DNA from 3 places in the Rhodococcus sp. NPDC078407 genome. Region 3 is predicted to be linked to each of the others. Evidence: riboswitches for the same ligand, from Rfam matches in the RefSeq annotation. Region 3 holds a riboswitch; each other region holds the start of a gene.
The links. Region 3 has a riboswitch for S-adenosylmethionine ahead of ACIGGF_RS16200 (mandelate racemase/muconate lactonizing protein). Riboswitches for the same ligand answer to the same signal wherever they lie in the genome.
Positions count from the first base shown of each region.

Region 1: linked by a shared signal. The riboswitch ahead of ACIGGF_RS15125 (bifunctional o-acetylhomoserine/o-acetylserine sulfhydrylase) and the one ahead of ACIGGF_RS16200 (mandelate racemase/muconate lactonizing protein) in region 3 are both predicted to bind S-adenosylmethionine.
Region 2: linked by a shared signal. The riboswitch ahead of ACIGGF_RS15355 (aminotransferase class V-fold PLP-dependent enzyme) and the one ahead of ACIGGF_RS16200 (mandelate racemase/muconate lactonizing protein) in region 3 are both predicted to bind S-adenosylmethionine.

Region 1 is NZ_JBITUQ010000013.1:106,013-116,473, reverse strand. It holds gene ACIGGF_RS15145 (ATP-binding protein) at 1-848, opposite strand, end outside; gene ACIGGF_RS15140 (response regulator transcription factor) at 845-1,519, opposite strand; gene ACIGGF_RS15135 (ABC transporter substrate-binding protein) at 1,676-2,719, shown strand; gene ACIGGF_RS15130 (MFS transporter) at 2,733-3,878, opposite strand; SAM riboswitch class IV at 4,229-4,352, shown strand; gene ACIGGF_RS15125 (bifunctional o-acetylhomoserine/o-acetylserine sulfhydrylase) at 4,554-5,903, shown strand; gene ACIGGF_RS15120 (homoserine O-acetyltransferase) at 5,900-7,045, shown strand; gene ACIGGF_RS15115 (DUF3017 domain-containing protein) at 7,084-7,398, opposite strand; gene ACIGGF_RS15110 (bifunctional methylenetetrahydrofolate dehydrogenase/methenyltetrahydrofolate cyclohydrolase) at 7,410-8,276, opposite strand; gene ACIGGF_RS15105 (pentapeptide repeat-containing protein) at 8,346-8,954, opposite strand; gene ACIGGF_RS15100 (tRNA (cytidine(34)-2'-O)-methyltransferase) at 8,988-9,452, shown strand; gene ACIGGF_RS15095 (DUF6764 family protein) at 10,150-10,461, shown strand, end outside.
Region 2 is NZ_JBITUQ010000014.1:9,893-20,353, reverse strand. It holds gene ACIGGF_RS15375 (hypothetical protein) at 1-178, shown strand, start outside; gene ACIGGF_RS15370 (hypothetical protein) at 189-383, shown strand; gene ACIGGF_RS15365 (M1 family metallopeptidase) at 470-1,807, opposite strand; gene ACIGGF_RS15360 (Pls/PosA family non-ribosomal peptide synthetase) at 1,814-5,743, opposite strand; SAM riboswitch class IV at 5,940-6,055, shown strand; gene ACIGGF_RS15355 (aminotransferase class V-fold PLP-dependent enzyme) at 6,111-7,442, shown strand; gene ACIGGF_RS15350 (hypothetical protein) at 7,595-8,098, shown strand; gene ACIGGF_RS15345 (YbaK/EbsC family protein) at 8,116-8,589, opposite strand; gene alc (allantoicase) at 8,674-9,648, opposite strand; gene ACIGGF_RS15335 (hypothetical protein) at 9,653-10,461, opposite strand, start outside.
Region 3 is NZ_JBITUQ010000015.1:53,310-63,770, forward strand. It holds partial or broken gene ACIGGF_RS16155 (ABC transporter substrate-binding protein) at 1-387, opposite strand, end outside; gene ACIGGF_RS16160 (ABC transporter permease) at 384-1,031, opposite strand; gene ACIGGF_RS16165 (hypothetical protein) at 1,053-1,253, opposite strand; gene ACIGGF_RS16170 (LacI family DNA-binding transcriptional regulator) at 1,369-2,397, opposite strand; gene ACIGGF_RS16175 (Gfo/Idh/MocA family protein) at 2,610-3,767, shown strand; gene ACIGGF_RS16180 (dihydrodipicolinate synthase family protein) at 3,764-4,945, shown strand; gene ACIGGF_RS16185 (sugar phosphate isomerase/epimerase family protein) at 4,942-5,793, shown strand; gene ACIGGF_RS16190 (glycerate kinase) at 5,790-6,872, shown strand; gene ACIGGF_RS16195 (hypothetical protein) at 7,105-7,620, opposite strand; SAM riboswitch class IV at 7,840-7,958, shown strand; gene ACIGGF_RS16200 (mandelate racemase/muconate lactonizing protein) at 7,987-8,415, shown strand; gene ACIGGF_RS16205 (nucleoside deaminase) at 8,455-8,919, opposite strand; gene ACIGGF_RS16210 (DUF6941 family protein) at 9,056-9,433, opposite strand; gene ACIGGF_RS16215 (hypothetical protein) at 9,430-9,903, opposite strand; gene ACIGGF_RS16220 (hypothetical protein) at 9,882-10,250, opposite strand; gene ACIGGF_RS16225 (SEC-C metal-binding domain-containing protein) at 10,327-10,461, shown strand, end outside.

The DNA.
Region 1 (10,461 bases), on a different contig from region 3:
GATCCGCCGCGGGTGAATCGGTCGAACACCGCATGGCGATCGGCGAGGGCGATGCCTGGGCCCCGGTCGACGACGTCGAATGCATACGCTCCACCGATTCGATGGGCCCGCAGCGTCACGGTGCTCGAATGGGGTGAATGCCGCACGGCGTTGTCGACGAGGTTGGTGATCACCTGTGTCAAACGAGAACGGTCGGCCACGACGGTCGAATCGCCGGGCGAGACCACGATCGACACTCGATCACGGTGTACAGAGGTCGCATCCTCGAGAAATTGCCGCACGTCGAATGCCTCCGGGGCAATGGTGAGCACGCCGCCCTCCACCCGCGACAGGTCGAGCAGTTCGCTGACCAGATCGCCGAGCCTTTCGGTTTGGTGCAACGCCACCGACAGGGTCGCGGGATTCGCGTCGGTCACCCCGTCGACCATGTTCTCGAGTACGGCACGCAGGGCTGCGATGGGCGTCTTCAGCTCGTGCGAGACGTTGCCGATCAGTTCACGGCGATATTTCTCGGCGGCCTCGAGATCGTCTGCCATGGTGTTGAAAGCGGTTGCGAGCTGTCCTACCTCGTCGCGCGAGGTGGCCCGCACGCGTATCGAGTAGTCGCCACGCGCCATTGCCTTTGCGGCCGAGGTCATCTCGCGCAGAGGAGAAGTCATTCCGTGGGCGACGAACTGCGTCGCGGCCAGAGACACCACCAGCGCCGCGAGAAGGGTGTAGCGAAATGGCCAACCCGCACCGAACCAGAAGACGACGCTCGCAAGCACCAACACTGTGCCCACGATGAACGACACCTTGAGCTTGAACGAGCGCACCAGGTCCAGTGGGCGCGGCAGCATGCGCGTCATCGCGGTGCCTCGACGGCATAGCCCACGCCGTGGACGGTGCGGATGAGATCGCCACCGAGTTTGCGACGCAACGCCTTCACGTGGGAGTCGACCGTGCGACTGCTGGCCGAATCGTCCCAGCCCCACAGTTCCGACAGCAGCGTTTCCCGCGAGACCGCTGTGCGCGGCCGAGCAGCGAGATAGGCGAGGATGTCGAATTCCGTTCTGGTCAAATGGATGTCACCGGATGGATTGGTCACCCTCCGTTCCCGATGATCGATCTCCACGTCACCGACGCGAACGGCATGGGGTTGGGCGGTCACGGTGCGCTCGGCGCGCCGAACCAAGGCGTGCACGCGAGCGACCAACTCGCGCATACTGAACGGCTTGCCCAGGTAGTCGTCCGCGCCCACTCCCAGGCCGACGAGCATGTCCGTCTCGTCGGACTTGGCCGTCAACATCAACACCGGAACCGGGCGGGACACCTGGATGCGGCGGCACACCTCGAGCCCATCGAACCCGGGCAGCATCAGATCGAGCACCACCACGTCGGGATCCATTCGGGCACACGCGTCGACGGCCGAAGGGCCGTCGACGGCAGTGATGACCTCGTAGCCTTCGCCGCGCAGCCGAGCGGCAACGGCCTCGGAGATCGTGGGCTCGTCGTCGACGACGAGAACTGTGCGGCTCATGAGAACTGACCCTAGAGGGCGCACGTGGGGGAGCCCGTCGGGAAATGTGGAGGTTCGGTGAAGGTTGGGCCGGGCCCGAAGGTAGATCTCGGCATTGCCTTTAATTTAGGTTCGGCTATCCTTTGTTCGTCGATCTTCCCTCTCGAAAGGTTTTCCATGCACATCCGGTCACTACGCACGACCCTGTCGGTGTGCGCGATTGCGTTGACCACCGCAGGACTGCTCAGTGCGTGTTCGAGCGACGAGGCGACTCCCGCCGCGGCGGGCTCCGCGTCCGACTCCTCGGCCTTCCCGGTCACGGTCGAGCATGCGTTCGGTGAGACGGTCGTTCCTGCGGAACCCACTCGAATCGTCGTGGCGGGATACACCGAACAGGACACCGTCCTCGCGCTCGGCGTCATACCCGTCGGCGTCACGGAGTGGTACGGCGACCAGCCGTACGCAACCTGGCCCTGGGCTCAGGCGGCGCTGGGCGACGCGCAGCCCGAGGTGCTCTCGAATACGGGCGATGGATTCGAGACGGAGAAGATCGCCGCACTCGAGCCCGATCTGATCATCGCGACCAACGCAGGCCTGACGGAAGAAACGTACGACACACTCAGCGACATCGCACCGACGCTCGCGCAGTCCGATGCGTCCACCGCCTACTTCGAGCCCTGGGACGTCCAGGCAGAGAAGATCGGTCGCGCACTGGGCAAGAAGTCCGAGGTCGACCAGCTGATCGACGGCGTGAACCAGAAATTCGCGGACGCCGCTGCCGCCCACCCGGAGTTCGCCGGAAAGAAGGCGATCTTCCTACAGAACGCGTTCTACGAGGGCAAGGCGATTGCGTACCAGGACGGACTGAGCACCGACTTTCTCACGAAGCTCGGCTTCGTGATCCCCGACGACATCGACGCATTCGTTCCGGCCGACGGCAGCGCCCAAGCCGGCATTCCTCTGGAGAACCTGTCGGTGCTCAACGTTGCCGACGTGTTGATCTGGGGAACAGAGGGACCCGGCGACCGGGCCCAGCTGGAGAAAGAAGCGGTGTACAACGCGCTGGAGCCGGTGCAGGACGGCAATCTCGTCTTCACAGACGGGGTGACGGCCGGTGCAATCTACTTCACCAGCGTGCTGAGCTTGCCGTACGTCATCGACAAGCTCACCCCGGCCCTGACCGAAGCACTGGACGGAACGGCGGCGACGATCACCGGTTAGGAGGGACCGGGCGCTACCGCTCGACGGCCGTGCGCCTGTCCATCCACATGGCGGTGGCCAGCACACCGAGACCGGCCACCGCCAGGCCCGAGCCGACGGCGGCGGGTGCCGTGTAGCCGAAGCCGGCGGCGATCACGGCACCACCGACGGCCGCACCGATGGCGTTGGCCAGGTTGAATGCAGCGTGGTTCAGCGATGCTGCCAGCGTCTGGGCGTCCTCGGCCACGTCCATCAACCGCGTCTGCAAGCCGGGGACCACCGAGGAGCCGGCTGCGCCGATCAGGAAGACCAGGAGCAGTGCAGTGATCGGATTGTGCGCTGCTGCTACGAACATCGCCAAGAACACGGCCGTTGCGGCCAGACCGACGAAGGTGCCCTTGAGCTGGTACCGGTCGGCCAGCCAGCCACCGGCGTAATTGCCGGTGACCATGCCCAGGCCGTAGATCATCAGGGCGACCGGAACGAGTGCACGAGCGAGACCGGCGACGTCGGTCAGCGTCGATGCGATGTAGGTGTACACCGCGAACATGCCACCGAACCCGACGATTCCCACGAACAGCGTCATCCACACCTGGCTGCGGCGCAGTGCACCGAGCTCGGTGATGGGGCTGGTGGTCGGCATTGCATCCAACCGCGGCATCCACACGGCCAGCGCCGCGACGGTGAGAGCACCGATCACAGCCACGAGAGCGAATGCACTGCGCCAACCGAGCGCCTGCCCGATCCAGGTTGCCACCGGTACCCCGACGACGTTGGCGACCGAGAGACCCATCATCACCATCGCGACGGCTTTGGCTCGTTTACCCGGTTCGGCGAGGTGTGCGGCCACCAGTGCGGCCACTCCGAAGTACGCACCGTGCGGTAGGCCCGCGACGAATCGTGAGGCGACGAGCTCGTCGAAACTGGGCGCGAACACTGTTCCGAGGTTGCCCAGGGTGAAGGCCACCATCAGCACCAGCAGCAACATTCGCCGGGGAACGCGCGCAGCCAAAGCAGCAATGGTGGGAGCGCCCACCACGACCCCGAGCGCGTACGCAGAGATCATGTGCCCCGCTGAGGGCTCGGAGATTCCCATCGTGGTGGCGATGTCCGGCAGCAAGCCCATCGACGCGAATTCCGTGGTGCCGATGCCGAATCCGCCGATGGACAGGGCCAGCATCGCGAGTTTGCGGCGAGTCGAGTGGGGTCGATGACTGACGCTCAGGCCACTCGACACCCTGCCGCGCACAGCGCTGACACGAGAAAGAGCGGAATCGGTGACAGTCACAGCGGTACTACCTTCGTTTCGATCGGAGATGTGAGCGACGAGCATCGGCGGCTCGCCGAATCGATTCAGAAGCGCAACCGACAAAGAGCAACGGCCAGTCCATTCATTGTCTTCCCTCTGGGCACCAGTAATCGAGCCACAGTGCGGTGATTGTCCTCACCCGAGCATCTGCTCGAGCACGGCCGGACGCCCTACGAGCCCTTGTTCCTTCGGCACGTACGCACCCGCTAAGATATTCGCCAGGTCATGAGTGCCAGCATCGAGCCCCGGCTTGCTGGCCGGCAACCCTCCAACCGCGGTGGGGTGCCCCGGGTGAACGACCAGGCCGGTTCGGCACGCCGAGTGCCGAATCGACAAGCGCGGGTCCGCAGGAAGCGGACCCACTGAAACTTCGACCTCCCGGGGTCGAGGCCTGTCAGGAGGTTCTCTCATGTGTCGCTGTACCGATACGCCCCGTAGCGCTCGACTTCTCGAGCAACATTCGACATTCGATTCGTCTCGAACAGACTTGTCTCGGACAGTTTTGTCTCAGGCAGCGTCGCCTCAGAAAACGGAGTATCACCAGCCATGACCGATTCGACCCCCGACATCGTCGACGCCACCGGAGCACCCACCGAGGATTCGTTCACCGATCCTTCGGACAATTGGAGCTTCGAAACCAAGCAGGTTCACTCGGGACAGACCCCGGACGGCACCACCAACGCTCGCGCACTGCCGATCTACCAGACCACCTCGTACACGTTCGACAACACCGATCACGCGGCCGCGTTGTTCGGTCTCGCCGAGCCGGGCAATATCTACACCCGCATCATCAACCCCACCCAGGACGTCGTCGAGCAGCGCATCGCTGCACTCGAAGGCGGCGTCGCAGCGCTGTTGCTCGCGTCGGGCCAGGCCGCCGAGACGTTCGCAATTCTCAACCTCGCCGAGGCCGGCGACCACATCGTGTCGAGCCCGCGGCTCTACGGCGGCACGTACAACCTGTTCCACTACACGCTCCCCAAGTTGGGTATCACCGTCTCGTTCGTCGACGATCCCGATGATCTCGAGCAGTGGCGTGCCGCCATCACTCCGTCGACCAAGGCGTTCTACGGCGAGTCGATCTCGAACCCGAAGAACGACATCCTCGACATCCCGGGGATCTCGGCAGTGGCCCACGAGAACGGCATTCCGCTGATCGTGGACAACACCGTGGCGACGCCGTACCTGCTGCAGCCGTTGAAGCACGGGGCCGACATCGTGGTGCATTCCGCGACGAAGTACCTCGGCGGACACGGAACGGCCATCGCGGGCGTCATCGTCGACGGCGGCACTTTCGATTGGACGCAGGGCCGTCACCCCAACTTCACCACCGCCGATCCGAGCTACCACGGCGTCGTGTTCGCCGATCTCGGTGCTCCCGCATTCGCATTGAAGGCACGTGTGCAGTTGTTGCGTGACATCGGCGCGGCGGTCTCGCCGTTCAACGCCTTCCTCATCAGCCAGGGCATCGAGACGTTGAGCCTTCGGATCGAGCGACACGTGGCGAATGCCCAGAAGGTTGCCGAGTTCCTCGCCGGTCGCGACGACATCCTCTCGGTCAACTACGCCGGACTCGAATCGTCGCCGTGGTACCAGCGCGGCCAGGAGTTGTTGCCCAAGGGGCAAGGTGCCATCGTCGCGTTCGAGTTGAAGGGCGGAGTGGACGCGGGCAAGAAGTTCGTCAACGCGCTCACTCTGCACAGCCACGTAGCTAACATCGGAGACGTGCGCTCACTCGTCATCCACCCCGCGTCCACCACCCATTCCCAGCTGACCCCCGAGGAGCAGGCGGCGTCGGGAGTGACGCCTGGTCTGGTTCGCCTGGCCGTGGGGATCGAAGGCATCGACGACATCATCGCCGATCTCGAGGTCGGATTCAGCGCGGCGGCATCTTGAGCCACAGCTGCGACACAGGCGTTCGTCCGGAGGCGGTACTCCCGTCTCCGGACGGGCGGTTGGGCACCATCGACATCGGTGGTCTCGATCTCGAGAACGGTGCGCGAATCCCCCAGGTGACCGTCGCGGTGCAGCGGTGGGGCGAACTCGCTACCGACCGCAGCAACGTCGTACTCGTCGAACATGCCCTGACCGGGGACTCTCACGTGTCCGGCCCGCCGGACGCCGATCACGCCCTGCCGGGATGGTGGAACGGAATGATCGGTCCCGGCTGCCCCATCGACACCGATGAATGGTGCGTCGTGGCAACCAACGTGCTCGGCGGGTGCGGCGGCACCACCGGACCGAGCAGCATTTCGCCCGACGGCACGCCGTATGGCTCGACGTTCCCGGACATCTCCATCCGCGATCAGATCGCGGCGGAGGTGGCAGTCGCCGATGCCCTCGGTATCGAGCGCTTCGCCGCCGTTGTCGGTGGCTCCATGGGCGGCATGCGGACTCTCGAATGGATCGTCAGTCATCCCGATCGAGTGGCAGCGGCTTTGGTTCTGGCCGTCGGAGCCCGGGCCACAGCCGACCAGATCGGAACGCAGACCACACAGATCGCTGCGATCAAGGCGGATCCGGGTTGGCTCGGTGGCAACTACCACGACACCGGAACGTCTCCGACTGCCGGATTGGGTATCGCGCGACGCATCGCGCATCTGACGTACCGCACCGAGAGCGAACTCGACATTCGGTTCGACAACTCCCCACAGCAGGACGAAAATCCGTGGGCCGGCGGGAGATATTCGGTACAGAGCTACCTCGAGCACCAGGCTGCGAAGTTGGTCAACCGATTCGATGCGGCGACGTATGTGCTACTCACCGAGGCAATGAACCGACACGACGTGGGCCGGGGCCGCGGCGGCGTGACCGAAGCTCTTGCGTCGGTGCCGGTTCCGACCATAGTGGGCGGAGTCGATTCGGATCGTCTCTACCCACTGCGGTTGCAGAAAGAGATTGCCCGTGGACTTCCCCACTGCCGCGGACTCGAAGTGATTCAGTCCCGCGACGGCCACGACGGCTTTTTGACCGAAGCCGATTCGGTGGCGAAACTGCTGGCCGAGACCATGGAACTCGCCCGCCTCGGACGGCGCTGACACCGCTGCTGTTCGGGCCGGGCGGTCCAGCCCTGAGGTCAGTCGGTTCCCAGCGGGTCGATCGACAACGACAGGAACACGATCGCTCCGCCGACGAACCCCAACGCGAGCACGTCGAAGCCGCGACTGCGCACGCTCAGGGTTCCGACCCGTGATTCCGGAAGACACAAGCGCAGCACTGCGGCCAGTAGGGCCGCACACCCGAAGATGAACGCGCCGCGCCGCCAGCGATCGGCCAGCACCAGAACAAGAGCGGCCAGCACGACGACCGACACCGCGACGATCGGCAGGTTGCGCGCTACGGCTGCCCGGAAACCCGGGTCGTCTTCTCGCGAGTCCTCGGCAGCGGTCATCCCCGGATCGCTCAGTTCCCGGCCGCGGCGCGCTCGGCGCGCTCGGCGCGCTCGACGACGTTGGTGAGCAGGAAGGCTCGTGTCAGCGGTCCGACGCCACCGGGATTGGGCGAGAGGAAACCTGCCACCTCGGCTACGTCGTCGGCGACGTCTCCGCGCAATCCGTCCTCGGTGCGGGTCACGCCGACATCGAGTACGGCAGCACCGGGCTTGACCATGTCCGCGGTGATCAGACCCGGGACTCCGGCCGCGGCTACGACGATGTCGGCACGGGAGACCTCGGCGGCCAAGTCGCGGGTTCCGGTGTGGCACAACGTGACCGTGGCATTTTCCGAACGCCTGGTGAGCAGGAGGCCGATGGGTCGACCGACCGTCACTCCTCGGCCGATGACGACCGCCTTCGCGCCGTCGAGAGCCACGTCGTAGCGGCGCAACAAATGCACGATGCCGCGCGGCGTGCACGGAAGTGCAGCGTCCTTGCCAAGCACCAAGCGTCCCAGGTTGATCGGATGGAGGCCGTCTGCGTCCTTGTCCGGGTCGATCCGCTCCAGAGCGGCATTCTCGTCCAGATGCTTGGGCAGCGGCAGCTGCACGATGTACCCGGTGCATTCGGGGTTGGCATTGAGTTCGTCGATGACTGCTTCGAGGTCCGACTGGGTGATGTCGGCAGGCAGATCGCGACGGATGGAGGTGATACCCACCTTGGCGCAGTCGTTGTGCTTGCCCCGGACGTATGCCGCAGAACCCGGGTCATCGCCTACCAAGACGGTGGCCAGTCCTGGGGTTATGCCCTTCTCACGCAGCGCGGTCACGCGGGCGGTGAGATCGACGAATATCTCGTCACGGGTCGCTTTGCCATCGAGAATCGTTGCAGTCACCCGGCCATTGTTCCAGGCTCGAGGTCGGCTGCGCCGCGCCGGTCCGATGACCGGGTCGGGCCCCGCACTTCAGCCCTCCACAACTAGACCGTTCGCTCCCGCGTACGCCACGGCCTGCATCAGCTCGATCTTGGCACCTCGCACGCTTGCGCTGACCCACAACGACGAATCGACCATGGCTCCGCGCAGATCGGCCTCGTCGAACTTGGCGTCGACGGTGCGGGCACCCACGAAATCCACCGAGCACACGACGGCCTTCCGGAAATCTGCAGACATGAGGTTCGCCTCTCTCATCCGACAACCGGTGAGGTCGAGGCCGCGTAGGTCGACGTTTCCCAGCGCCGCAAGGGTGAAGTCCACCTCGTCGTAGATCGCGGGCCGCATCCGGCTGTCGACGAATACCGAGCCCATCATGGTCGAGTGACGAAACGTGCTGTGCTGCAGATTGGTCCGAGTGAAAGTACACGAGCGGAAGGCAGAGTTCGTGTGAATCGATTCGGTCAGGTCGGTGCCGGTGAAGTCGCATTCGGTGAACACCACCGAGTCGGTTTGAACTCCACTCATGTCGGCATCACGAAAGGTGCACCGAACGAATTGCCTGCCCTTCCACTCCTGCCCGTCCAGTCGAGTGTCGGAAAAATCTTCACCGATGGTCTGCTCGTCGTCCACCTGCCCCATACTTCTCCGGTTCGTGGTGGCAGAGTGAACCGGGTGTTTCGACTGATGTTCTTCGAGCCCCGAATCCCGCAGAACACCGGCAATGCGATTCGCCTGGTCGCCGGTACCGGATGCGAGCTGCACCTGGTGGGTCCGCTCGGCTTCGACATGTCCGAGCCCAAGCTGAAACGTGCCGGCTTGGACTACCACGATCTGGCCTCCGTCACTGTGCACCGGGACCTGCCGTCGGCCTGGTCGGCGCTGGCACCCAAACGGGTATTCGCGTACACCGCCCACGCAACACGCTCCTACGCCGACGTCGCCTACGAGCCCGGCGACGTTCTTCTCTTCGGACCGGAACCCACCGGACTCCCCGACGAGGTCCTAGAAGACCCGCACGTGAGCGATCTCCTCCGCATACCGATGATTCCTGGACGTCGATCACTCAACCTCGCCAACGCCGCGGCGGTGACGATGTACGAGGCATGGCGCCAACACGGATACGAAGGCAGCGTCTGACCGGTTCGCCTTCGAGTGCGCTCGAAGCCCTGACTTGCCGCACATTGCATCTGCAGAACAACAGACCGATTCACCACGCACTCGGCTCGTCACCGGAGCCGTCCCGGACGGGGACTGGCGGTTGCCCAGCCGACCGGTCGGGTCGGTCCACTCGGTCGTGAACCCGAAAACAATTGTGACCGTTGACAAATTGAATCGGCCCGACGCGCACTTCTTCTGTGACACCGAACTGTCGCAGTTCGCCCCGCCGGCTCGACAGCAACTATCTTCTCCGGCAAGGGTGGCGAACCTGTCGTCCCTCGGCACCCGCCGTTGCCGCCTTCTGCACCGCGCTCCATCCGGCGACGATCCACCGCCTTCCGGTAACGATTTCCTTGCGATCCACCGGCGTCGGCGCGTGCGTCCTGGCCGCGCACCATGTCGAGTGGGGCATGACGGTCGACACTGATCCGAACCACGAAAGATGCTGTCTTGGAATTGGATTCGGCGTATCCACTGCACACACGAGCAGCGCAGCGCCGTACGCCCTCGGTCGCGACAGCTCCGGACTGAGTCCGCAAAACCGGTCTTCCCCGACGATTCGTTCTCGGATGTCAGCGTCGCCGTTACACAAACCTGAGCGGCTTGCTGCCGTGAACGACTCGAGCGGGGTACGGTGTGCCGCATCGACCCGTTTCGCTCGTGAAGGAGCTTTCTGTTGTTCTCTGTTTCCCAGCCCCGCCGTTCTTTCTCCTACTCCTCCTCCACGCGCACGTCGAGTCGATTCGGTAGTCGAATTGCCCGCACCGCAGCAATATTCGCCCTCGGCTCGGGCATGACCGCCGCTGCACTCGTGGGTGCCGGCACCGCGTCGGCCGCCCCCGTCAACTGCGTGTCACCGCCCTCGGCCAACGACATCCAGGTCGACGGCACCGCGAGCTGCGGGGCCACCTCGGAGGGCACCGGCCGGGCCACCGCCGGTGCTGTCGACAGCGGCACCGCGGTCAGCGTCAACGACGGTCCCGGATCG
Region 2 (10,461 bases), on a different contig from region 3:
AAATTGCCTGGCGGGGATCGGGGGAGGTGCGGTGTCCGGGGGCACCGCGGCCGGGCTCGCTGGAGCCGGCGTGGGGACCGTGACGCTCCCGGTCGTGGGTACTGTCGGAGGCGGCTTGGTCGGCGCAATCGGCGGAGCCGTTGGCGGTGGCCTCACTGGTGGAGCAACGTTCTGCTGAGGGAGCGAGCATGAAGTACAACTACTCCGGACCCTGGCCGATTTTCGCCGTGCTGGGCGTCATCGTGGGCTGGGTGCTGTTCCAAGTGTTGGCACTCGATGCGAGTGTCGGCCGTGCCATCGCATCGCCGATCAATCTTTTCGCGCTGATGTCAGCGGGTTTCCTGGCCATCGGCTACGCGCAGAACCGCCGTCGGCAGGTTTGACCGGCAATCGGCTCCCCAGACTTGGATCCAGGCCTCCGATTGCAGGCTGGTTTCCGAAACTGGGGAGCCGATTTGCGACGCTGGACCTACGGCAACGACGGCATCTGCTTGTCCACCAGCCATGCGTCCCACAGGCTTCGGGGGCAACCGAAGCGGGAGGCGAGGTCGGTGAAGTCGGCGGTTGCGACCGTCGAGTAGCGGTACTTGGAAGTCCATTCCTGGATCAGTCCGAAGAAGCGCTCGTCGCCGATGGTGCGCCGCGCCGCGTGCAGTGCCAGTGCTCCGCGCTTGTAGACGCGGTCGTCGAAGATGCGCTCGGGCCCGGGATCGGTGAGTTGTAGGTCCATCTCGAGCCCGCGCTGCATGGTGTGGGCGCGCTTGGCCTTCTCGTGAGCCGTTGCGCCGCCGGAGTTCTCGGCCCAGATCCACTCCGAGTAGCAGGCGAATCCCTCGTGCAGCCAGATGTCGGCCCACTTGCCGAGGGTCAGGGAATTACCGAACCACTGGTGCGCCAATTCGTGGGCCACCAGACGCTCGTAGTACCGGGAACCCGAACAGTGGTTGGCGCCGAAGATCGACAAGCCCTGTGCCTCGACCGGAATCTCGAGATCGTCGTCGGTGACCACCACGGTGTACGAGGCGAAAGGGTAAGGGCCGTACAGCCGTACGAACGTATCCATCATCTGCGGCTGACGACCGAAATCATGATCGAACTGCGCGCGCAGCCGCGGGGGAGTGATCGCTTTCATGGGCACCGGTCCCGGGCTGACGATGCGATGCTCGTAGGGACCGATCTGGATGGTCGCCAGATAGGTGGCCATCGGCTCGGGTTGCTCGTACACCCAGGTGGTGCGGCTCGCGCGAGTCTGCTTGCGCACCAACGTTCCATTGGCCACCGCGTAGTACGGAGAATCCGTGGTGATGGTGATGCCGTAGCTGGCCTTGGAGACCGGATGGTCGTCACACGGAAACCACGAGGCGGCGCCGTTCGGCTGACTCGCGACGATCGAACCTTCGGTGAGTTCTTCCCAGCCGACCTCGCCCCACAGACCGTTGATGGCCTGAGGTGTTCCGCCGTACGCCACCGTCACCACCAACGCCGCACCCGAGGCGATGGGCTTGGCGGGGGTGATCTTCAACTTGCCGCGCTGGTGGCTGAACTTCACCGAACGCGATCCGTTGACCGACACCTTCGACACGTTCATCGCCGGTCCGAGATCCAACGCGAACTTCGACACCGTCGCAGTGGTGACGGCGGTGATCTTCGCCTTGCCCGTCAGCCGGTTGCTCTCGACCTTGTACTCGAGGTCGAGTTCGTACCGCGAGATGCGATAGCCGCGGTTGCCGTTCTGCGGAAGATACGTATCGATCGGGTTGTCGCTGGAATCGACGTCGAACACCGGTGCGACCAGTCTGTCTGCCACGAACGATCACCCCTCGTTTCGGTCGTCGCGAATTCGCGGGAAGGGATCACCCTTGGCCCACGGCGCGATCGGATTGCCCTGCCAACGAGTATGCGCGGGAACCGTATCGCCGCGCATCACCAGGGAGGCAGGCCCCACCGTCGCACCATCACCTATACCCGATGCAGGCAAAGCGACACAGTGCGGTCCCAAGGTTGCACCGACTCCCAGATCCACCGTGTCCATGGACATGATCCGATCATGGAACAGGTGCGTCTGCACAACGCACCCTCGGTTGACCGTCGCACCGTCGGCCAACGTCACCAGATCTGCTTCGGGAAGCCAGTACGTTTCGCACCACACACCTCGCCCGATGTCCGCCCCGAGCCACCGCAGCCACATGTTGAGCACCGCAGTGCCCTCGGCCGCGCGCGCGAACCACGGCGCGGCGACGGTTTCGACGAACGTGTCGGCCACCTCGTTGCGCCACACGAACGAACTCCACAGCGGGTGATCCGTCTTGCCGATACGGCCCACCCACAGCCATTTGGCCGCCGCCGACACGGCCGCGGCCACGAAACCGGCAACGAGCAGCACGGCGCCACTGAGTAGCGCAGCCAACCAGTATCCGACCGAGTCGGCGATGGCGGTGAGCCCGAACAAGACTGCGAGCCCGATACCGAACGTCACGACGACGGGAATCAATCGGCACGTCTCGACGAGTGCGCGCGCGACCTTCAACTTCCGAGGCGGATCGAACGTGCGCGACGAGTCCGCGCTACCCGCAGCCCGGCGCAACCGAACCGGGGGGCTGCCGAGCCACGACGAGCCGGACTTCGCCTTGTCTGGTGTTGCCGACAGCACCGCGACCAGACCGTTCTTCGGCACGGTTCGCCCGGGGCCGGTCATGCCGGAGTTACCGAGGAATGCCCGCTTGCCCACCTTGGCGTCGCCCAGATGCATCCAGCCGCCGCCGAGTTCGTAACTGGCGACCATGGTGTCGTCGGCCAGGAACGCGCCGTCGGCGACGGTGGTGAACTTGGGGATCATCAGGACGGTCGACGCCTCGACGTCCTTGCCGATCTTCGCGCCCAGAAGTCGCAGCCAATGCGGGGTCAGCAGCGACGCGTACAGCGGGAACAGGAACGTGCGCGCAGAATCCATCAACCGCTCGGTGGCCCAGACCTGCCAACCGATGCGGCTGCGCACCGGGTGATAGCCGCCGACCAGTCCGATGCCGAGCAACCGGACGGCCACGACGGTGATGGCCGCGAAGACCGCCAACGACAGCAGGGTCGCGACGGGCAGCATCACCAGACCGCGCTGGAGAGCGCCCCACACGGAGTCGGCGGTATGGATCCACCAGCCCATGAGCACCAGGCTCACGCCGATGGAGAACAGCGCCATACCGGACAGGAACAGGGATGCGACGCCGTAAGCGAACACCCACTTTCGCGCGCGGGGCGGGGTCTCGGCGGGCCACGGATGATCGGCCTTGCCGACCTTCTGCGCGGGCGAGCCGGACCACATCTGGCCGGCTTTCACTCGTCCGACGACGGCGGAACCAGCCGTGACGACCGCGTTCTTGCCGACCTTGGTTCCGGGCAGCAGCGTCGAGCGAGCACCGACAGTGGCACCGGCACCGATTTCGATACCGCCGATGTAGACGACATCGCCGTCGATCCAGTGCCCGGACAGATCGACCTCGGGTTCGATGGAGCAGCCGTCGCCCAGTTCGAGCATGCCGGTGACCGGAGGCAGGGTGTGCAGGTCGACGCCCTTGCCGATCTTCGAGCCGAGGGCACGCGCGTAGTAGACCATCCACGGTGCACCCGAAAGATTGGAGGCTCCGCTGGCATCGATCAATCGCGTTGCCGCCCAAAGCCTTATGTGCATACTTCCGCCGCGCTTGTATGCGCCGGGTTGCAGCCCGGCCAGCAACACGCGCGATCCGATCACCGAGATCGCCATGCGTCCGACGGGCGTGATGAACAGGATGAAGGCCACGAGCACCCACCACCACGACAGCGTCGGGGCCCAGGGCACGTCGCCGAACCAGGACATGACGTTGAACAGCAGGCCGAGCCAGGTGACCCACTGCAGCCCCGTCAGGGTGGTCAACGGAACGGTGGCCAGTATCTGCGCCCACTGGGCGGTGCGCGAGGTTGGTGCGACGTCTCGCGGCACGGCCTCGACGACCGGCTTCAAGTCGTCGAGATACTGTGCGAGCGAACCCAATCGGGGGTGGTCGTACAACTGCGCGACGGTGACCTCGGGGAACCGTCCGCGTAACGCTGTCACCAACTGCGCGGCCGACAGCGAACCGCCGCCGTTGGCGAAGAAATCGGCGTTCTCGTCGGACACCTGTGCGCCGAGGATGTCGGTCCACAGCTGCGCCACCCACCCGGCCGTCCCGCCGAGCGCGGAGGCTCCCGCCATGCCGGGCAACGGCCACGGCAGCGCATTGCGGTCGACCTTGCCCGAAGTGCGCGTCGGCATCTCGTCCACCAACGCGAGCCGCGGGACCAGAGCCGCAGGCAACTGCTCGGCCAGCAACTCGCGAGCGGCGTCGAGATCGAAGTTCGGGTCGGTGCTGGCGAGATAACCGACGAGTACCGAGTTTCCGGCAGCGGTCTTACGAATGGCGGCCGCCGCACCGCCTACACCTGGAAGTGCTTGCAGCGCATTGTCGATCTCGCCGAGCTCGATGCGTCGACCACCGAGCTTGACCTGATCGTCGGCGCGGCCCTGGAACAGCAGTCCTTCGAGCTCGAGCTTGACGAGATCACCGCTGCGATACGCCCGGTCCCATCCGAGAGAGGGCATCGGCGCGTACTTCTCGGCGTCCTTGGCCGGATCGAGATACCGGGCCAGGCCCACGCCACCGATGACGAGTTCGCCTACCTCACCGACCCCCACCGGAGTGCCCGAGGCGTCGACCACCGCCAAATCCCAACCGTCCAGGGGTAATCCGATGCGAACAGGGCCCTTGCCGTCCATGATCGACGCGCACGCGACGACCGTCGCCTCGGTGGGGCCGTAGGTGTTCCAGACTTCCCGGCCTTCGACGGCAAGCCGCTCGGCCAGCTCGGGCGGGCATGCTTCGCCGCCGAAGATCAACAGCCGCACCGCTTCCAGCGCCACGGCAGGCCACAGCGACGCCAGTGTAGGCACCGTCGACACGACGCTGATATCTCGGGAGACGAGCCACGGACCGAGATCGAAGCCGGACCGCACCAGCGAACGCGGCGCGGGCACCAGACACGCACCGTGCCGCCACGCCAGCCACATCTCCTCGCACGACGCGTCGAATGCCACCGAGAGACCGGCGAGCACGCGGTCGCCCGGGCCCAACGGATCCTGCTGCAGGAACATGCGCGCCTCGGCGTCGACGAACGCCGCCGCGTTGCGATGACTGACCGCGACGCCCTTGGGTGTGCCCGTCGAACCGGAGGTGAAGATGACCCAGGCGTCGTCGTCCACGGTGGGTGGCCCGGTATCGCGCCCGGCAGCGTCCTGCCTGGGCGCAGTACCGGCGGCGATACCGCCCGCAGTGATGATCGCCGTCACCTTCGCCTCGCCGAAGACCAACTCGGCTCGCTCCTCGGGGTCGTCCGCGTCGACCGGAACGTATGCGGCACCGACCTCGAGAATGGACAGAATGGCGACATAGAGCGAGAACGAACCCGACGGCATGCGGATTCCGACGCGGTCGCCGCGCCGAACACCGGCATTGGCGAGCCACTGCGCGCCCTCGGCGATGTCGTCCAGCAACTCCGAGTAGCTGACCGACACGGCACCGTCGTCGATGGCGGGGGCATCGGGGAAGCGATGGGCGGTGTCGCGGATGATGTCGATGAGCGTCCGAGCGGGAGGGGCGAGCGACGAGCGAAGGAACGCTGCCGGTGCAGGTGCGATGCCCACGCTCGAACCCGGCAGATCGTTCTCTTGATGCACAGACAACCGGGCGTCCTTCTCGTTCGTTAGTAGATGACTCTCTAGTGCTGGGGGAGCAGCAGCGCCGTTGGTTATCTCACGTTCTGTTTGCCAGCAGGTGAACGAGCGCGACTTCCCACCGCGGAAATCCTACTGCTGTGTCCGTTCGAGTCCCGGCTTGACAAAACCGCAGCGAGTTTGCCAATGTCTTGGCCACGGTCACGAGTGCCAGCATCAAGCCCCGGCTCGCTGGTCGGCAACCCTCCTCCGCGGTGGGGTGCTCCGGGTGACGACCAGGCCGACGCCGGAGAACCGGTGCGGCAAGCGCGGACTCGTTCATCGAATCGCCTCGGTTGCGGGTCCCTCGGACGTGAGGGCTTCATCTGTCATGACATCTGTACTTTCCCGACCCTGTGCTCCTTTTGCCCCTGTTTCGGGCACGGATCTGCAGGTACCGCTGGTGCAGGGCGGCTCCTGCACGTACGCTAACTTCGATTACGCGGCGAGCGCCCCCGCGCTGGTCGCGGTGACCGACCGGATCGCGGAACTGCTGCCGTTCTACTCGAGCGTGCATCGCGGTGCCGGCTACGCCTCACGGGTGTGCACGGCTGCGTACGAGAAGGTTCGGGTGACCGTTGCGAGTTTCATTGGTGCGCAGCAGGATTCGGTAGTGGTGTTCACGCGCAACACCACCGACTCGCTGAACCTGTTGGCCTCCTGCGTGCCTGGTGAGACCGTGGTACTCGATATCGAACACCACGCCAATCTGCTCCCGTGGCGTGATCGACGAGTGGTGGTGGCTGCGTCGACCCTGGCCGAAACGATCGTTCGTCTCGAATCCGAACTCGCTGCGAAACCCGCTGCGCTGCTGGCGATCACAGGTGCCTCGAACGTCACCGGTGAGGTACTGCCCATTGCTGAACTCGCAGCGCTGGCGCATCGGTACGGGGCGCGAATCGCGGTGGACGGTGCCCAGCTGGTTCCGCATCGCCGCGTCGACATGGCCGCACTGGGCGTGGACTACCTCGCCTTCTCCGGACACAAGCTCTACGCCCCCTTCGGTGCGGGAGTGCTTGTGGGGGCGCGTGATTGGCTCGACGTCGGCGAACCGCATCTGGCCGGCGGCGGCGCGGTGCGCAGCGTGAGCATCGACCGCACCGACTGGGCACCAGCACCGCAGCGGCACGAGGCCGGCACCCCCAACGTGCTCGGAGTTGCCGCTCTCGCTGCCGCCTGCGAGGCCATCGCCCGCTTCGACGACGCCGAGTTGCAGGCGCACGAGCGCGATCTGTCGTCCCGCTTGCGCGACGGGCTGGCCGCACTGGACGGCGTCGAACAGCTTCAGGTGTGGGCCGACGCACCCGACAGCGTCGGCATCGTCACCTTCATCGTGGCCGGACGCGATCCCGGTGAGGTGGCCGCGTACCTGTCCGCCGAGCACGGTATCGGCGTCCGGGACGGAAAGTTCTGCGCCCATCCGCTGTTGAGGCGGCTGGGCCATGCGGATGGCGCGGTTCGAGCCAGCATCGGCCTCGGCAGCTCCTCGGCCGATGTGGATCGACTGGTCGGCGCCGTGGCCGCCCTGGTCGAGTCCGGACCGAACTGGCATTACGAAGAGATCGTCGGCTGGTGGAACCCGGTACCCGACCCGCGACCCTTCCCTGAACTGGCGGACGGCGCGGCCGGGGTTGGATCACCATGCACGCCGGCAGACAGTTAGCATGGCGTCATGACCGTGAGTGTCGTGTGGACGGGCAACCGCCACTGGTGCAACAGATACGTGGATCTGTGCCGCACTGCGTCCGGTTCGTGTTCGATTTCGGCTCCGCTCCGACCGAATGCGTTCTCCGACTTCCAGAACTAGGACCACTCATGTCGCACAACCACACTCGCGTCGCCGTCGAATTCGGGGCGCTCTGGTCCGAACTGACCGTCGCACCGACCACGGAAATCGTACGAATTCAGGCTTCCGACCTGCGGGAAGCGCAGCAGCAACGCGCGCGGCTGCGAGCCGAGGCCGTCGAACGCGGCGAATCCGCCGACGGCACGGCAGTATTTCTCGACCTCGAGATTCACATCTCCGCAGATGCCCGAACGGCTCGTCGAGAATTCGCCGCGCTGGATGCGCCGAGCAGTCCGGCGAGCATTCGCTACGTCGGCACACCGTCGGGGCTGGCCAGTCTGATCTCCGACGTCACCGCCGCCGACGTGGCCGACGGCGTCACGTTGCAGGTCCATGACGATGCGGATCGGCAGTCGACGTTCCTGAGCTCCGGGGTTCTTCCGCTGTTGGGATCGCGCGGCACTCGGTTCGACATCGACGCAGTCGACGAGACTCTCGGAACCTCACGCGTAGCTCCCACGCTCGCATCCTGAGGGTTCGCGCGCCGGGGTCAGGTCACATCGATCGCCAGGCCGGCGGTGATCCGCAGCAGCTCGGTGTACGACGACCGGAAGATCGTGTTGATGTGGCCCGCGGCAGCCCACACCTCGGTGTACCCGGCCAGATCTTGATCTACGAACGTATCGAGATTGGTGGGATGGCCCACCGGAGCGATGCCGCCGATCGGTTGCCCGGTGGCATGCTTGGCCGTAGCGAGATCGGCGCGGGCCAACGTGCCACCGAGGCGCTCACCGGTGTGCGTCAGATGGACATTGTGGGCTCCCGACACCAACAGCAGGACGGGCTCGTCGTCGAGTAGAAACACCATGGACTTCACGATCGCGCCCACATCGACGCCCAGTGCCGCTGCGGCATCGGCGGCGGTGTGGGTGCCCTCCGGACTGTTCACGATCACCCCGTGATGGCCCCTTGAAATCAGGGTGTCGGCAACATGGGCTGCATTCGGATGAAGTAGCCGAGTCATGAACCAACCCTATTGCCCCAGTCCCATTTACGCAGATGCTTGCTTATCTGGTCATTCCGCAGGCTCCACTCCCGCCTTATCTGGTCATTCCGCAGGCTCCACTCCCGCCAGATCACCGAAGAGTCTCAATCGCGCCATTCCCCCGTCTGGGAAGATGTCCATCCGCACCTCCGAGACCGGCGTCTCGTGGTCGAGTACGAAGCGATGGCGGGTGTCGGGCTGCAGCGTCGTGCGCGGTAGTAGTTCGATCCACTCGCCGTCGCCGAGTCGTCCCCGCAACGACGCGGCACCCGGTGCGTTGCCGAGGAAGCAGGTGGTGTCGAGCTCGGCGAGGCGGACGAGTCCGCTGCCGGCGAGCTGCACCTGAACCCAGTCGTTTGCGTCGTTGCGTCGACGGGAGGTCTCCCAGCCCTCACCCATCGACCGTGGGGGACCGGGGAACAGGAGATTGTTGGGGGAGCTGTAGAACATGTTGGAACACGCCGAGACGTAGGCGCCGTTCTCCAGGGCCGCCAGGTCGACCGGCCCGGTCGCGAGAAATTCGGGGTCGGGCTTGCCGCGGCCGAGGACGCGCAGCCGAGCAACTCCGCCGTCGGGGTAGATGGACAGCTTCACGTGGGTCCACCGGGCATCGGAGGAAACCTGAAATCTGTTCTCGCTGTCACCGTTGACCGGGCTGCGCGCGACGATGGTGGTCCACTCGGTCTGTGTGCGCAGCTCGTCGGGGGAGGGGAACCCCTTCACTTCGGCTGCTTCGATCGAGATTTCGGGCGGATAGTTGCCGGTGAACCACGAAGTGTCGACGACGATTGCCGATACGACGCCGGGTGCGCCGAGACGCACGATGGCCTCGTCGTACCCGGCCTCGCGTCGCCGACGCGTCTCCCACCCGTCGTAGATCTGACCCTTGTGCCCGAACGTCGCTGTCGAGTAGTCGGCTTTGCCGGGGCTGACGAGATTCTCCTTCTCCGCGAACGTCTCGTCGTTCGCCCACACGACCGCGCCCCCGAGAGTGCGGACGGCGAGATCTGGCAGTGGCAAGGGGAAGGTGGCGGTCATGCGGTCACACTTTACTGCTCTCGCGGGAGCGCACCGGGTTGTGCGCAGACCGCCGACGCAGTTCGGCGGCAGCGAGCAGTGCCGCGCCGACCAGAATGTAGAGCGCCAGTCCTACCGCCGGCTGTCCCAGCCCGGTGCCGGAGAAGTACACGATGCTGCGCACACCCTCGGTACCGATACCCGGGGTGATCCAGCGTCCGATCGCGGCGTAGAACGACGGCAGCACCTCGGCCCCGAAAGCGCCTCCTGCACTAGGGTTTCCGAGAATCACGAACAGTACGATCGCGGCGGGCACGGCGGCGACGCCGATCAGCGAGCGCAGGCCCATGGTGAGCAGGCCGGTGGCGAAGACCACGCCCGATCCGAGCAGGGTGAGTGGAAACCAATGGCCGGCAAAGGTTTCGAGTACATGCGTGGTGAGGAATGCGCCGATCGCTCCGGACGCAAGGGAGTACACCGCGAGAATTCCGACGTGGATGCAGATGTCGCGACGGGAGTTCGGCGCGCCGATCAACAGTCCGAAGGCGGCGGCCAGTAGGTAACCGCCGACGACCCAGCCGACCGAGAGATAGAAACCGGATAATCCTCGGTTGTCGTGCACTCCGACCGGAATCTCATCGCGGACCACGAACTTTCGGCCCTGGGCGGCGTCGACCTCGGTGAAGATCGACTGCAACGCGGTCGCCTCGGAACTGCCTGCGGCACTCGCGGTGATGAGCGTGTCCGTTCCGTTCGCGCCGACGACGTAGGCACCGATGATTTCTCTGTCGCGCAGCAGCGAGCGAACCTCGGCGGTGTCGGCGGCGGTGCGGG
Region 3 (10,461 bases):
ACCGAGGCTTTTGACCTTCACGCCCTTGTCGATGTTGGACATCACGGCCGCGGTGTCGGCCCAGCCGAAATCGGTTTGGTTCGAGCCCGCAGCCTGGGCGGTCTTGGTGGATCCTTGGCCGGCGGTGATGGTGAGGTCGATACCGTGCTCGGCGAAGATTCCCTCCTGCACGCCGTAGTAGAACGGGGCGTGCTCGCCGTAGGGGTACCAGTTGAGCATCAGCGAGGTTGCGGTGGTCTCACCGTCGGTGCCAGGGGCCTTTTCCTCGCCGCCACCTCCTCCGCTGCATCCGGCGAGTACCAGAGCGGACGACGCGACGGTCGCCACCAGAACGTTCTTGAGCTTCATGGAATGTGTCCTTCGAGGTAGGGAGGGCATGCGGGTCATACAGCGCCGACGGACGCGGTGGAGCGACGCGATGCGTGCCAGGGGATGAGGAATTTCTCGGCGATTTCGATGATCAGGAAGAGGAGGATTCCCAGTAGGGACATGATGATGAGTGCAGCGAAAAGCATTGCTGTGTCTATGTTTCCGTTGGCCTGGAGGATCACGTACCCCAGACCTTCGTTGGCGCCGACGAATTCACCGACCACCGCTCCGGTCACCGCAAGTGTTGCGGCGATCTTCAGGCCGGACATCAGCTGGGGCAAGGACGCGGGAAAACGAACCTTGCAGAACGTCTTCCACTTGCTTGCGCCCATCGTCGAGGTGAGTTCGAGGATCTCGGGATCGACGGAACGCAATCCCGCCATTCCAGCGATGACGATGGGGAAGAACGCCATCAGGACGGCCACGAGGATCTTGGGGCTGGGGCCGAAGCCGAGCCACACGACGAACAGGGGCGCGATGGCGATCTTCGGGATCACCTGCGCGAACAGGATGAGCGGGTACATCGTCTTCTCGATCGAGGACGAGTAGATCATCACCACCGCGACGGCGATGCCGACCACCGAGGCGATGACGAAGCCGGCGATGGTTTCGTAGGTGGTCACCCAGGTGTGACCGGCGAGGTAGGACGCGTTGTCCACCATCGTCGACCACGTGTCACCGGGTTACGGAAGGATATAGGGCGCAACGAGTTCGGAGGCGGTGACGGCCCACCAGGCGGCGATCAGCACGGCCACGAGGGCCAGGGGTCGCCAGAGGCCGGACCAGGTATTGCGGAGCGAAGGGAACCGTCGACGACGGGTCGGTGCGGGTTGAGGAACCGACGCAGTGGCAGAACGGACTTCGACCGACGATGTTGTCGTCATATGGAGTCCTCGATCTAGTAGGAGGCGGGTCCGTCTACTCCCGCTGGAATGCGCTTTCCGAAGCTGACGCCCAACGTAGTGTGATCGCGCCCACAGTGTCAAGCAATTCGGACAATCAGCTGTTCAGAGCGGTGCTACGCCGCAGGACGACGGTGCCCGGTGCCCACTCCCGGCTTCCCGGGTGACTTTCCGGATCGAGGGCGAGTCGAACGGCTCGCTCGCCGATATCAACCAACGAGAGAGCGACGGTGGTCAGGCTCGGGGAGTGATCGCGCAGCGTGGGGATATCGTCGAACCCGGCTATGCAGACGTCTTCCGGCACGCTCAGGCCCAGCTCACGCCAGGCTGCGATTGCTCCGATGGCCATGACGTCGGTGACTGCGAATACGCACGGTGGAACGCCGTGGCCGGGGGAGAGCTCGAGTGCAGCCGCCAGGCGTCGCGCGGCGCTGTAGCCACCGTCTCGCGAGAAGTCCCCGGCCACTTCGATTTCCGGTGTAACGCCGTATGTGCACAGCGTCTCGACGAAGCCGTTGCGACGATCGGCTGAGGTCCGGATGTTTCCAGGGCCGCCGATGATGGCAAAGCGACGATGGCCGTGCTCGTGCAGGGCCTGCGCCAAAGCCGCAGATGCGGCGAAGTTCTCCGGTTCGACCGCAGAGGCGAACGGCACCGGTTGTCCGATCACCACTACCCTGCCGCCGTTGTCGCGATATGCCGCGAACTCCTGTTCCAATGCTCGGTCCAAGTCGCCGCTCTGCCTCGAGCCGGCCAGGATGATGGCGTCGGCGCGATGCGAGATGAAGGTGGCGACCGACTGCCGTTCGAGAGCGAAATCGCGCTCGGTACTTGCCAAGAGCACCAGCTTGGCCGCGTCGCGCGCCTCGTTCTGCACGCCGCGAACGATGGACGAGAAGTAGGGGTCGGCCACATCGTGCACCACGAGACCGATCAAGCCCGTCGATGACCGGGCCAGCGCCTGGGCCTGAGCGTTGGCGATGTAGCCGAGATCGGCCGCTGCCGCGCGCACGCGATCGGCCACACCCTCGCCGGGTACTCGTGACGAGCCGTTGAGCACCCGCGACGCTGTGGCCTGCGAGACGCCTGCCGCCGCGGCAACATCGCTAAGTCGTACTGCGGCCATGTACCCCTCACCCCCTGCGAAATCATTGCGATCGACGGTCACCACTTGACCGATCGACCTCGACAGCATAGCTTGGAAAGCGCATTCCGAAGCTGATTTTCCCCCACGACGCGTAGTGGACTTTCCGCAACACCGTCGATACGGCCCCATCCGTCATGGCTCGCCGTCGTCCCACGTCCTTCGTCATCAGTGCACAGAAAAGGCAATCTCTCATGCCCACACCAACCCGTACCTTGCGTATCGCCATGAACGGCGTCACCGGACGCATGGGCTACCGTCAGCATCTCCTTCGATCCATCCTGCCCATCCGTGACGCCGGTGGACTCCTCCTCGACGACGGCACGCGCATCCAGGTGGAGCCGATCCTGGTCGGCCGCAACGAAGCCAAGCTTCAGGAGCTCTGCAACCGGCACGGTATCGCCGAGTACACCACCGACAGCGCATCCGTCATCGATGACGCGTCCATCGATATCTACTTCGACGCCCAGGTCACCTCGCGACGCGCCGAGGCACTGTCGTCGGCGATGAAAGCCGGCAAGCACATCTTCACCGAGAAGCCGACAGCCGAAACGCTGACACAAGCCATCGAACTGGCCCGCATCGGGCAGAACGCGGGCATCACGGCCGGCGTCGTGCACGACAAGCTCTATCTCCCCGGACTGGTCAAGCTCAAGAGGCTCGTCGACGAGGGATTCTTCGGCCGCATCCTCTCCCTACGAGGCGAATTCGGCTACTGGGTCTTCGAGGGCGACGGTCAGCCCGCCCAACGCCCCAGCTGGAACTACCGAGCCGAGGACGGCGGCGGCATCGTCGTCGACATGTTCTGCCACTGGAATTACGTGCTCGAAGGCATACTCGGCAAGGTCGAAACCGTCACCGCGAAAACCGCCACTCATATCCCGACCCGCTGGGACGAGCAGGGCCACGAGTACGCCGCCACCGCCGACGACGCTGCCTACGGCATCTTCGAGATGGAGAACGGCGTTGTAGCGCAGATCAACTCGTCGTGGGCCGTGCGGGTGTTCCGGGACGAACTGGTCGAATTCCAGATCGATGGCACGCATGGCTCCGCGGTCGCGGGACTGCGCAACTGCGTAGCCCAGCATCGTTCGCACACCCCCAAGCCTGTGTGGAATCCAGATCTGCCCGTCACCGAACCGTTCCGCGACCAGTGGCTCGAGGTCCCCGCGAACGCCGACCTGGACAACGGTTTCAAGTTGCAATGGGAAGAGTTCCTGCGTGACGTCGTTGCCGAACGGCCGCATCGCTACGGTCTGCTCTCCGCCGCCCGCGGTGTTCAGTTGGCCGAGCTCGGTTTGCGATCGTCCGCCGAGGGTCGCCGCCTCGACGTCCCGGAGATCGCGCTGTGACCGCCGTCGACTCCCGGGTGTCGATCACCCTCCCCGGCCACGGGGTCTACGTGCTCGGCGAACCGGGTGAGTGGACCAAACCCGCCGCACCCATCACCTCACGCGTCGCATATGCCGCCGCGCACGTCGTCCCTAGTGCCATGGGCGACAACACTCCTGGGGCTCCCGCCGACATCGACTGGGACGCCACCCTGGCGTACCGCCACGAACTCTGGTCCTACAGACTGGGCGTCGCCGACGCGATGGATACCGCTCAGCGCGGCATGGGCCTGGACTGGGCCGCGACGTCCGAGCTGATCCGCCGCTCCGGGGCCGAAGCCGCTCACGTCGGCGGGTCACTCGCCTGCGGTGCGGGCACGGACCAACTCGACCTGGATGCGCTGCCGTCGGGCAAGGACGGTCTCGCTGCTGTACTTGACGCCTACCGCGAGCAGATCGCGGTGGTCACCGATTCGGGAGCCAAGGTCATCGTCATGGCCTCACGTGCCCTGGCTCGGGTAGCGACGTCCTCCGAGGACTATCTTTCGGTCTACACGACTCTGCTCGACGAAGTCGATGAGCCCGTCGTATTACATTGGCTCGGAACGATGTTCGATCCGGCGCTCGCCGGGTATTGGGGGAGCGCAGACATTTCGACCGCAACGGACACGTTCCGCTCGCTGATCGATTCGCACGCGCCCAAGGTCGACGGCGTGAAGGTGTCGTTGCTCGACGCCCAGCACGAGATCGCCCTACGAGCCGGGCTGCCCGCAGGCGTCCGCCTCTACACCGGCGACGACTTCAACTATCCCGAGCTGATCATCGGTGATGGACAGCATCATTCGGATGCACTGCTCGGCATCTTTGCCGGTATATACCCCGCGGCGTCGACGGCATTGCAGGAACTCGACCTCGGCAATACCGCTCGCGCCGATGATATTTTGCGCTCGACGCAGGAACTCGGCCGGCACATTTTCGCCGCTCCCACGTATTACTACAAGACCGGAATTGCGTTCCTGTCGTGGCTCAACGGCAAGCAACCTGGGTTCTCGATGGTGGGCGGCTTGGCATCCGGACGCAGCGTGAAGCATCTGACGACGCTGTTCGTCCTGGCCGATCGCGCAGGGTTGCTGGCGGATCCATCGCTGGCCGCACACCGCATGGGGCTCTACCTCGAACTGAACGGGGCAGCGTCGTGAGTATCGCACCGTACGGCCTCGACAATCCCTACGCAGCATTGTCTCTCAACACCAAGACGACGAACGCCTGGACGCTGAAGCAAGCCGTCGACGGTGCCGCGCGAGCTGAGCTGGGTGCGGTGGCACCGTGGCGGGATCGAATCCAGGAGGCAGGTGTCAGCGAATCGGCCAAGCTCATTTCCGACGCCGGTCTGCGGGTGTCGAGCCTGTGTCGCGGCGGGTTCCTCACGGCGATCGACGACGACGGTCTCGACGACAACCGTCGCGCTCTCGACGAAGCCGCCGAACTCGGGGCACCCGAGCTCGTGATGGTCATGGGCGGCATTCCCGATCGTGACCTCGTCGGAGCCCGAGCCAGGGTGGAGGAGAGGCTGGCTCTGCTCGTTCCGTACGCACTCGAGCGGGGGGTGCGCATTGCGCTGGAACCCTTGCACCCGATGTTCGTGGCCGACCGTGCGGTCATCTCCACACTGGGACAGGCCTTGTCGATGGCCGAACCGCACCCGGCGGAGGCAGTGGGCGTCGTCGTCGACACCTTCCACGTGTGGTGGGATCCGGATCTGGAGTCCTTGATCCGAATTGCTGGTGAGCGTGGCCGCATCAGCTCGTACCAGGTGTGCGACTGGCTGGTGCCGATGGAAGCCGACCCCCTCCTCTCGCGCGGAATGATGGGCGATGGTGTGATCGATTTCGAATCCATCGGTCGTTGGGTTCGAGGCGCTGGGTACCAGGGTGATGTGGAAGTGGAGATCTTCAACGCTGCTGTGTGGGCAACCAACGGGGACCAGGTGATCGAGACGATGAAGCAGCGCTACCGCGATCTGGTTCTGCCCAGTCTGATCGCATGAGAGTGCTCTTCGCCCCCGATTCCTTCAAAGGCACCATCGACGCGGTCGATGCTGCCGCGGCACTGATCGAGGGATGGGCGGCTGTCCGCAGCGGCGACGACCTGGTGTCGATGCCGCAGGCAGATGGGGGCGAAGGGACACTCGACGTCCTCGCAGCGTGCTCGGCTGACCCGACATGGTCATCGGTGTCGGGTGTCTGCGGCCCGGACGGTCGACCGGTCGACGCGCGATGGTTGATGCTCGAAGACGGCCGGGCGGTGATCGAGTTGGCGGAGTCCTCGGGCATCGCGATGATGCAGTCGCTGAATGCATTGGCTGCGACGACGCGCGGACTCGGTGAGGTCATTCGAGGCTGCGGTTCGGATCGCATCTCGGTAGCTCTCGGGGGCTCGGCCTCCACCGACGGCGGACTGGGAGTGTTTCGTGCGCTTGGTGTTCGGGTGCTGGACGAATCGGGCCTGGACGTTCCGGAGGGCGGCGCCGGTCTGCTGGCCGCCCGGTCGGTGGATGCGTCGGGCCTCGCGGGAGTGCCGTCCGACATCGAATTGCTGACCGATACGCGTGCGGTGTTGTTCGGACCCGACGGTGCCGCGCACGTCTTCGGGCCACAGAAGGGCGCGTCGGCCGCCGACATCGAGATGCTGGACGGGGCATTGCACTGCTGGGCCGAGTTGCTCGCCGAGGCCGGCTTGCCGGCCGACCCGTTCATGCCGGGGACCGGCGCTGCCGGCGGAGTCGGATTCGGTCTGTGCGCGCTGGGGGCTCGTGTATCCGGCGGGGCGGAACGGGTGTCGGAGCTGACAGGACTGTCGGCTGCTGTACCTGCAGCGGACCTCGTGGTGACGGGTGAGGGCAAGTTCGACCGCACGTCGCTGACGGGCAAACTCGTCGGACATGTGGTCCAGATATGCTCGGACGCTTCGGTTCCGGTGGCCGTTGTCGCCGGGTCGGTGGATACGGACGTCGAGGTGCGGAAAGTGTCGCTGACGGACCTTGCCGGCAGTGTGGAGGCAGCCATGGCGGATCCACGACGGTGGCTGGTCGACGCTGGACGGCGCTTGGCGAATGACGTTCGTTAGCGAGGGACACCGAGAACGCCGTCGGAATCGCGGGCATGTCCTTACCGAAGTCGTCAGGTCCATTCTGCAACAGTGCCGGCATTCGGGCATGCAGGAGTCGTGCGGGAGGGCCGAATTCGCTTCAGGCTGAAAGATCTTGGCGGTCGATCTTCGAGCTTCTATGCCGTCGTGCGCAACGCCCACGCCCGAGCGAGTGCAAAGGTTGCCGCGAGTACGCACAGCACCGCCACGATCACCGCGACAAAGTTCGATACCGTCGTGGAAAATCCGAGAATCCAGGCAATCCCCATTCCGGCGAGGGTTGCGAGGACACCGCCGATCGGAAGAAGGCAGCCACAACCTTGGTCGTTCGAGACGACAACGGATCGTGAGTTGCCCTGAGCAGCAGCCGGACCGAGGCGACTCCGAGCACGTAAGCCAACACTGCGGTGCCTGCATAGATCGGGAGCAAGTAGTCGGGTGATACGCCCGAACTCGAACCGGAGAAGCTCGTGCCGACCAGAATCAGCACGGGCGTCATCCCCAGAGTCACTCCGACCAGACCGGCAACGACGACGAGCCCTACGCGCCGAGAGGGTTCGACGATGAATCGATAGCCACACAGGTGCAGCACCAGCCCTGCGAACATGCCGATCACCGCGCCGGTCGACGCGGCGACGACGGGTCGCACCCACGGCCCCAGCGTGGTGTCGGGTCCATAGAACGATTCGCCGGAGACGTACGCCGAGTACCCCGAAGTTCCCGTCACTGCGTGACCCAGGACCGCGATCACAGCGCCGAGCAAAGCAAAACAAGTTCCCTGTTTGATCACGCGTCAATGATGACGGATGTCCGATGTACGTCGAGAACCTTTGCCGGAGTGTTGCCGGTGCACCTGTAGGTTGCTGATCTCGTTGGGAATTGATCGAGCTACTGCGTCGATCCACAGGATTGTCCAAGCCGTACCCCTCGGCTATTGTCGAGGAAGGTTCAAGAGCGATAGCCGTAGGTACCTGGCCGGCTGTCCGGCAACCCCGTCTCCATCGACAGGGTGCCCCAGGGGAAGAACCGGCGCATCTCGCGACCGCGGGTGCGCAAGTCGATGGAGGGTCGCACCTCCAGGACGAGGTGAACAATGTCTGCAGATGACGGACTTGCAGCAGCACAAGCCAAGTGGGAACCCATTCCGCCGGAGCGTCGTCGTGCCTGGTGCCAGACGCTGCTGAGCTATCCGCCGATATGGTTCGGGGTGTTCCCGATGCTCGAGACTCGAAGGCTGGTGCTCGAAGGAAGGTACGCCAATGCCGAAGCTTGGATCGACCTTGCGAAACGTGCTGAAGCAGTGGGCTTCACGCCGCAGACGTGGATGATATTCCGACAGAGTCTCGAGCCCGCGTACCTGAAGGATCGCTTCCCATTCCACCCCGCGAACATGCCGAAGCGGCGCGGGAACGGCGGTGTCGAGACTGTGGTGGTCGATCCTGAGGACTTTTCCGAGTGGCCATGGCTGTTCGAGGCGGGGTACCGCGCGGGCGAGGCGACCTGGCAGGCGCTGGCTCGCTGAGTCACCCGAGCACAGACAGAACCGGTTCGGCGGCAGCGCTTATGCGTCCTCCCCGATGTCCTCGAGCCACAAGCTCGGGCGCTCGGCGAGCATGCGTTCCATCAGTTCCGCGCATTCGACGTTGTCGACGACGTCGACCTGCACGCCGTGCTCGCGTAGCAAGCTCTCCGATGTCTCGAACGAGCGGTTCTCACCGACGACGATCCGAGGAATCTCGTACAGCAGAGCGGTTCCCGCGCACATGAAGCATGGAGACAACGTGGTGTAGAGCACCGACTTTCGGTACACCGACGCCGGAAGCCGCCCCGCTCGCTCGATGCAGTCGGTTTCTCCATGACGGATTGCGCTGTTCATCTGGACTCGGCGGTTCCGACCGACCGCAAGAACTTCGCCATCGTGAACGAGTGCCGCGCCAATGGGAACCGCGCCTTCCTCCCAACCGATCCTCGCCTGTTCGAGTGCAAGTGCGAGAAAGTGCTGGTCTCCGCGCAATGGACTGTTCACATGCTCTCCTCGGTGTTCGGCAACAGCGTATGCAATTCGTGTCCTCGAATGGACCTGGGCGTCCCGTATAGCAAGCGGTACCGAGAATGCGATCGGGATCGGATGTCGGCGCGGCCATGAGCATCGCGTCCCGACGTCAGCCGAAGGCGATGCGAAGCCCGACGCTTGCGGTGGCCCCACCGGCGCTGAGGATGAAGTTGTGCCGTCCTTCGTCGCGGAACACCATCTGCATCGGTAGGAACCAGAACCGATTCTCCCCGGTGAAGCCGGCACCGGGGATCTGAAGGCCACGTTGATTCACGATGTGTTCGCCGTTCGCGTCGAGCACCTCGAGTGTCGCGGGAAAGTCCTTACCGATGTCGTCAGGTCCCGTCTGCAACAGCGCGACCAGGCGGCATTCGAGCATGCGGGTGTCGCGGGGAACCGTGCAGGTATCCCAGACCCCGCCGAGGACATCGAGCATGTCTTCGCTAACCCGTGCGTACTCCGCGAAAAACAACCCGGTGATGATCATCGGCTGGTGTCATCCGTTTCGTAGTAGGGAAGTGATGTCATCGCATCCAGAACGGCCGGGCGAAAAGGTTGCGGCACTGTGTACTTGCCGTCGCAGACCAACCACCCGTCGGCAATGAAATGCTCCAGCATGCCGCGAAGTATCAACGCCTCGATGTGTTCGTACAGATCCCCGGCACCGACCGGGCCGACTGCCGGCAGCCGCGTCCGCGGGGTGCTCGTCATCGCGGCGAGAACGATCTGTCCGGCAACGACATCGACGGCCGGGGACGGACGGAGGGGATCCTTGCTGAAGAAGTGACGACCGATGACGTGCGAAAGTGCCGTTCGGTGAGCGGCCAGGGAGCTGTCAAGTGAGTGGGCGAACCCGTGCGAATGCGGACCGGGAACGGCTGTGGTGGAGGTCAACTCGATCAAACCGGCCGCCTTCGCCGCATCCCACAGTGTCATCAACCCTGGGATCTCGAGCATCGATCTCGACCTCGATGCACGCCCATCCAACTCCACGCCGACGGCGTTCGCCAGCTCGCGAACCGACCCTGGCCGCGGAACCCCCTGCCGGTGATCGGTCGTGATGTACCGAGCCAGCCGAGGAGCGAGCGAAGCTGCGCAATCGGCTTCGATGCGGTCAGCGCTGCCAACTCTTCGCTGGCGTCTGGCGTTGCGGGCTCGATGCCGTGGGGCATCAACCGTTCGACCGAAGACTCGGCTGTCGGCTCGACGTCGTCGGCCAAGTCCGCGGTGGTGGCACGAGATCCCCGGCGACCGAACAGTGGGACCACTTCGGCGAGGTCGCGACCTGTGCGGTGGGGAGTCACACGCACATCTTATGGAAGACGCGGGGGCTCGCGCTGGTATCCACCTTTCCCGACCGTCACGTTTATGCTGGCCGCGATGGACGACAACGATGCTTACGACGAGCTCGATACCGCAGCTCTCGATGTCTTGCGGGAGCTCGGTCCGCTGAGCACCGAGGGCTGGGCGATTGCCATGTCCGACCGAGGATTCGGACGCCGGCGCGATATGTAC